Regions from separate parts of the Streptomyces sp. NBC_01003 genome, predicted to be linked through region 3. Evidence: riboswitches for the same ligand, from Rfam matches in the RefSeq annotation. Region 3 holds a riboswitch; each other region holds the start of a gene.
The links. Region 3 has a riboswitch for thiamine pyrophosphate ahead of OG698_RS04725 (purine-cytosine permease family protein). Riboswitches for the same ligand answer to the same signal wherever they lie in the genome.
Positions count from the first base shown of each region.

Region 1: another riboswitch for thiamine pyrophosphate. It lies ahead of thiC (phosphomethylpyrimidine synthase ThiC); the one in region 3 lies ahead of OG698_RS04725 (purine-cytosine permease family protein).
Region 2: another riboswitch for thiamine pyrophosphate. It lies ahead of OG698_RS16180 (thiamine ABC transporter substrate binding subunit); the one in region 3 lies ahead of OG698_RS04725 (purine-cytosine permease family protein).

Region 1 covers NZ_CP108707.1:5,319,360-5,321,621, reverse strand. The annotation lists gene thiC (phosphomethylpyrimidine synthase ThiC) at 1-1,167, opposite strand, end outside; TPP riboswitch at 1,160-1,316, opposite strand; gene OG698_RS24390 (YibE/F family protein) at 1,388-2,262, shown strand, end outside.
Region 2 covers NZ_CP108707.1:3,557,447-3,559,708, forward strand. The annotation lists gene OG698_RS16180 (thiamine ABC transporter substrate binding subunit) at 1-1,075, opposite strand, end outside; TPP riboswitch at 1,155-1,260, opposite strand; gene rlmN (23S rRNA (adenine(2503)-C(2))-methyltransferase RlmN) at 1,285-2,262, opposite strand, start outside.
Region 3 covers NZ_CP108707.1:989,004-991,265, forward strand. The annotation lists gene OG698_RS04720 (serine hydrolase domain-containing protein) at 1-764, opposite strand, end outside; TPP riboswitch at 972-1,066, shown strand; gene OG698_RS04725 (purine-cytosine permease family protein) at 1,059-2,262, shown strand, end outside.

The DNA.
Region 1 (2,262 bases), 4.3 Mb from region 3:
GTTGAAGCTCTTCGCGATCGTGTTGAGCTCCCCGAGCGTCTTCAGCTCGGCGAACTGCGCCTCGTCGTTGGCGTCCGCGATCGAGCCCGGCCGCAGGCCGTCACCCAGCGAGTACGTGACGTCGTACGCCGCGAGGATCTCGCAGAGCTCCGCGAAGTTCTCGTAGAGGAAGCTCTCCTTGTGGTGCGCCAGGCACCAGGCGGCCATGATCGAACCGCCGCGCGAGACGATGCCCGTCTTGCGGTTCGCGGTGAGCGGGACGTACGGCAGCCGCACACCGGCGTGGACCGTCATGTAGTCCACGCCCTGCTCGGCCTGCTCGATGACCGTGTCCTTGTAGATCTCCCAGGTCAGCTCCTCGGCGCGGCCGTCGACCTTCTCCAGCGCCTGGTAGAGCGGCACCGTACCGATCGGGACGGGGGAGTTGCGCAGGACCCATTCGCGCGTTGTGTGGATGTTGCGGCCGGTGGAGAGGTCCATGACGGTGTCGGCGCCCCAGCGGGTCGCCCATGTCATCTTCTCCACCTCCTCCTCGATCGACGAAGTGACCGCGGAATTGCCGATGTTGGCGTTGACCTTCACCAGGAACCGCTTGCCGATGATCATCGGCTCGATCTCCGGGTGGTTGACGTTGGCCGGCAGGACCGCGCGGCCCGCGGCGATCTCCTCACGGACGACCTCGGGGTCCACGTTCTCCCGGATGGCCACGTACTCCATCTCGGGCGTGACCTCCCCGCGCCTGGCGTACGCGAGTTGAGTCACCGCCCGGCCGTCCCGCCCGCGACGAGGCTGGCGGGGGCGGCCGGGGAAGACCGCGTCGAGGTTGCGCAGGCCGCCGCGCGGAGAGGTGTGCTTGATCCCGTCGTCCTCGGGGCGGACCGGGCGGCCCGAGTACTCCTCGGTGTCGCCGCGGCCGATGATCCAGTTCTCCCGCAGCGGGGCAAGGCCCCTGCGGACGTCGGTGTCGACACTCGGATCGGTGTACGGCCCGGACGTGTCGTAGAGCGTGACCGCCGTGCCGTTGGTGAGGTGCACCTGGCGGACCGGCACCTGGAGGTCGGGGCGTGAGCCCGTGACGTACCCCTTGTGCCAGCCAATGGACTTCCCGGCCTCGCCCGTCTCTGTGGACAGGTTGGAGGCAGGCGTGCGCGCGTCCGATGTGGTCATGAGACCTACTCCCTACGCCGGCATTACCCGGTAACAGGTTCGGCGGTCGACGCAGCGGCTTCCGTCGGGCGATGTTTCATGTGAAACATCGCCGAAGCGGAGGTCAGCGCCCTCTCAGCCCGGTGCTCCGAGCTCCCGCGTGTGCAAAGGTGCCCCCACGCTAGCGTCATTTCTGGCGTGCTGAACAGAGGGCCCCTGCCGTTCTTGCGATGATCGGGCGGTGACCAGCACGCCGCAGCCTCCGTCCGCGCCGCCGAATCCGCCCCATGGCCAGGGGAGCGCCGAACACGGGCACTCCCACAGCCACGGCCCCGCCGCGCCCGTCTCCAAGCACTTGCGCAAGGTCATCGCCGCGGTACTGATCCCGTTCTCCGTGGCGGTCGTGGTCGGCCTCGTGGTGCTCTGGCCCGGCGGCGCCCCGTCCCACGCCCGTACCGGCGTCGGTTTCGACCGGCAGACCCAACAGGCCACCGTCACAAAGGTCGACAAGGTCGACTGCAAGTCCGTCAACGCCTCCGGCGACACCCCCACCGGCGATACGTCGACCGCCGAGGGCCAGACCGCCGAGCAGCAGGCGAAGGGCACGTGCGAGAAGGCCACGGTCCGCGTCGACAGCGGCAAGGACACCGGCCGTACGTTCACGGAGATCGTGCAGCCGGACTCACCAAGGCAGTTGCACGAGGGCCAGAAGGTGATCGTGGCCTACGCGCCCGACGCGCCCAAGGAACTTCAGTACTCCGTCACCGATGTGGACCGCAGGCTCCCGATGGCGCTGCTCGCCGGGATCTTCGCGCTGGCGGTGGTCGTCGTGGGCCGGCTGCGGGGTGTCATGGCGCTCGTCGCGCTGGCGATCAGCTTCATGGTGCTGACCTTCTTCATCCTGCCCGCGATCCTGCAGGGCTCGAATCCGCTGGTGGTGGCGGTGATCGGGGCGAGCGCCATCATGCTGATCGCGCTCTACCTGTGTCACGGTCTGACGGCCCGGACGTCGGTCGCGGTGCTCGGCACGCTCGTGTCTCTGGTCCTGATCGGGCTGCTCGGCTCGCTGTTCATCGGCTGGGCGGCGCTGACCGGCAACACGGACGACAACACGGG
Region 2 (2,262 bases), 2.6 Mb from region 3:
CGAGTGAGGTCCACGACTTGACCCAGGCGTCACGGTTGTCGGCGATCTTCTTCGGCGCCATGGTCTTCGGGGCGTCGACCTCGACGTCGTACTTCGCGTAGTCGGCGGGCAGGGCCGCGTCCTTCGTCACCGGGTCCACGAACATGTTCAGCGGCATGTCCTGCTGGAACTGCTTCGCTATCAGGAAGTCGAGGAGCGCCTTGCCGCCCTTCTCGTTCTTCGCGTTGCTCAGCAGGCCGGCGAACTCGGTCTGGCGGAAGCAGGTGCCGGTCGCGACCCCGGTCGGGGCGGTCTTCGGCTGCGGGTCCGAGTAGATCGCCTCGGCCGGCGGCGACGACGCGTACGACACGACGAGCGGCCGGTCACCGCCCGCCTTCCTGCCACCGGCGGAGCCCGAGAACTCCTCGTTGTACGCCTGCTCCCAGCCGTCGACGACCTTCACGCCGTTGGCCTTGAGCTTTTTCCAGTAGCCCTGCCACCCGTTGTCGCCGTACTGCGCCGCGCTGCCCAGCAGGAAGCCGAGGCCGGGCGACGACGTCGACACGTTCTCCGTGACCAGCAGGTTCTTGTACGCGGGCTTGGCGAGGTCGTCGAACGAGGCGGGCGGCGTCAGCTTGTGATCGGCGAAGTACTTCTTGTCGTAGTTGACGCAGATGTCGCCGGTGTCGATCGGGGTGACGCGGTGCTTGTCCCCGTCGAGCTGGTACTCGGGGCGGACCTGGTCCAGGCCCTCGGCCTCGTACGGCTGGAAGAGACCGTTGTCGAGGGCTCGCGACAGGAGCGTGTTGTCGACGCCGAAGAGGACGTCGCCCTGCGGATTGTCCTTGGACAGGATGGCCTTGTTGACGGCCTCGCCCGCGTCACCGTCCTTCAGGACCGTGACCTTGTAGCCGGAGCTCTTCTCGAAGTCCTTGAGCACGTTCTTGGAGACGGCCCACGAGTCATGGCTGACCAGGGTGACGGTCTTGGAGTCCGCAGAGTCCTTGCCGGACCCTGATCCTCCGCACGCGGAGAGCGTGACGAGTCCGAGACCGGCCGCCACGGCGACGGCCGTGGCCTTGATGGTGGTGCTCACTTAAGTTCCCTCCTGGGTGTCCAGGAAGAGACGCGGCCCCGCCCGGGATCGCGGACGATTCCCGGGCAGGGCGCAACAGCTTGAGTGGCGACCGAACTTCCTACCCAGAATGACCTGGGCAAGGTTCAGAGGGTCTGCGGCCGATGCCGCACTCTCAGCGCTGTGGCGCTCCCCTGTCGGAATATGAAGATGTACGTACGCCAGTCAGGTTACCGCTCGGTGGCGGCGAGCTGGCCGCACGCCCCGTCGATCTCCTGGCCACGGGTGTCGCGGACGGTGACCGGGACCCCGTGGGCCGCGATGGCCTCGACGAAGGCCTTCTCGTCCTCGGGGCGCGAGGCCGTCCACTTCGAGCCCGGCGTCGGGTTCAGCGGGATCAGGTTGACGTGGACCCGCTTGCCCTTGAGCAGGCGGCCGAGCCGGTCACCACGCCAGGCCTGGTCGTTGATGTCGCGGATGAGCGCGTACTCGATGGAGATGCGGCGGCCCGACTTCTCGGAGTACTCCCACGCCGCGTCGAGGACCTCGCGGACCTTCCAGCGCGTGTTGACCGGGACGAGAGTGTCGCGCAGTTCGTCGTCGGGGGCGTGCAGCGAGACGGCGAGACGGCACTTGAGGCCCTCGTCGGCGAGCCGGTGCATCGCGGGGACCAGACCGACGGTCGAGACGGTGATCCCGCGCTGCGAGAGGCCGACGCCGTCGGGCTCGGGGTCGGTGAGCGCGCGGATGGCGCCGACGACCCGCTTGTAGTTGGCCAGGGGCTCGCCCATGCCCATGAAGACGATGTTGCTCAGGCGGGCCGGGCCACCCGGGATCTCGCCGTCGCGCAGCGCGCGCATGCCGTCGACGATCTGGTGCACGATCTCGCCCGTCGACAGGTTCCGGTCGAGGCCGGCCTGTCCCGTGGCGCAGAACGGGCAGTTCATTCCGCAGCCCGCCTGCGAGCTGATGCACATGGTGACCCGGTCCGGGTAGCGCATCAGGACGGACTCGACGAGCGTGCCGTCGAAGAGCCGCCACAAGGTCTTACGGGTGGTGTCCTGGTCCGTCGACAGATGCCGGACGACCGTCATCAGCTCCGGAAGCAGCGCCTCCTGCAGCTTGCCGCGCGAGCCGGCGGGGATGTCGGTCCACTCCGCGGGGTCGTGCGCGAACCGCGAGAAGTAGTGCTGCGACAGCTGCTTGGC
Region 3 (2,262 bases):
TCCATGGCGTGCAGCTCCGGGTCGTTCCAGCCGTGCGGCGCGTCGAGGCCGGGAAAGACGAGCGCCCCGTTCATCGTCACGATGCGCGTGAGCAGATGCTCGGGCCCGGGCATCCCGGGGCGTCCCTCGGCCTCGGCGAGCCGGGCCACGCGCTCCGACTCGTCGGCGGGCAGGCCGATCCAGGCCCGCAGCCCGAGCGGGTCACCGACCGCACGGCGGAAGTACGCGCCAGGGGTGAGGCCCGTGATGCGCCGGATCACCTCGCCGACGAGGAAGCCGAGGACATGGCCGTGGTACTCGTACGCGGTGCCGGGTTCCCACAGGGGCTTCTGCTCCTCGATCGCGCGGATCACCGGCGTCCACCCGGCGATCTCCTCGAAGGACAGCACCGCGTCGAGGGCGGGGACTCCCGCCCGGTGCCCGAGCACCATGCGCGTGGTGACGGTCTCCTTGCCGTGCTGTGCGAACTCGGGCCAGTACCGGATGACCGGCGCGTCGAGGTCGAGCCGCCCCTCCTGGGCGAGGAGATGCGCGCTGACGCCCACCAGGCCCTTGGCCACGGAGAAGACGGGGACGGTGGTGTCCTGTTCCCACACACGCCCGGTCCGCTCGTCCGCGACACCGCCCCACAGGTCGACGACCTTGCGTCCGCCGGCGAACACCGTGACGGCGGCGCCGAGTTCGGGGAACTCCGTGAAGTTCCGCGCGAACACATCGGCGACCGCCCCGAAGCGTTCGTCGGCCCAACCGTTGCGCTGCTCCATCGTGTCCCGTCCTCCGCGTGTCCCTGGGTCGCGGAGCCGCCGGTTACGTGAGCCCGTACCGTCCGCGATCTTCGAATCGAACACGGTACGGGGATGCGCCGCACACCTCGAACGAATTACACGCGGCGGGGTGTGCGCCGTCCACGCAGCGGACGCCGCCCCTCCCCCGGGGTTGCCTCCTAGAACAGGGAAGCTACCCTTGCCGACGTACCGGACACGGGGTGCCCCGCACGAGGGCTGAGATCACACCCGTCGAACCTGAACCAGTTAGCACTGGCGGAGGGATGTCAGCCAATGTCGTTGCCCCATGCCCCGAGCAGCACCGGGACCACCGGACCGCGCTCCGTCTTCGACGGGCGGATGCCCGCGGCGCCCGGTGACCTGCGGGTCGAGGCGCGCGGAATCGCGCCGGTCCCCGAGAGCCACCGCTACGGCGGCGCCGGGCGCCTGTTCACCGTGTGGTTCGCCCCGAACCTGACCATGACCGGCGTCTTCACCGGCACCGTCGGCATCGCACTCGGCCTGGACTTCGCCACCGCACTGGCCGCCGTCGTCATCGGCACCCTCGTCGGTGCCGTGCCCACCGCGTACCTCGGTACGTGGGGCAGCGCGACCGGCGCGGGGCAGCTCCCGCTGGCGCGGCTCGCGTTCGGCCGGGCCGTCGCGGTGCCCGGCGTCCTGCAGTGGCTGTCGTCGGTCGCCTGGGACGCCCTGATCGGCCTCTTCGGCGGTGACGCGCTCGCCCGGCTGTGCGGCTGGCCGTTCTGGGTCGGCGTGCTCGTGATGATGCTGGCGCAGGGCGCGCTGGGCGTGCTCGGCTACGAGGCCGTCCACCGGCTCCAGAAGCTGATGACCTTCGTACTGGCCGCCGCCTTCGTGGTCCTCGCCGTCAAGCTTCTCGACGGTGTCCAGCCGGTCACCAACGGGGCCGCGCACGGCGCCGACCAGGCCGGCGCGTTCGTCCTGACCAGCACGATCGCGCTCAGCCTGTCCCTGTCCTGGGCACCCTACGCCAGCGACTTCAGTCGCTACCTTCCGGCGGCCACATCCCGTAAGCGCATGTTCTGGTTCACGCTCCTCGGCGTCACCGTTTCCTTCGTCGCTGTCCAGGCGCTCGGGCTGTGGGGCGCCTCCGTCTTCACCGACCAGACCGCGCGCGGCGTCGACGAGCTGCTCGGCGGCGGCGTTCTCGGCGCCTTCGGGCTGCTCGCCGTGGCGCTGGCGGCCCTGTGCAGCAACGCGATGAACGACTACAGCGGCTCGCTGGCCCTGCAGACCGTCGGCGTCCGGATCCCGAGGCCGCTCGCGGCGGCGTTCGCCGCGGTGCTCGGCTTCCCGCTGGTGCTGTGGATGCACGCCGCCGACACCGCGGCCCGCTTCCAGAACGTGTTGCTGTTCGTCGGCTACTGGATCCCCGGCTTCGTCGCTGTCGTGGCCGTCGACTGGTTCGCGCGCGCCAGGGCCCGGGGCGGCGCGCCGGTCGACCTGGCCGCCGAGT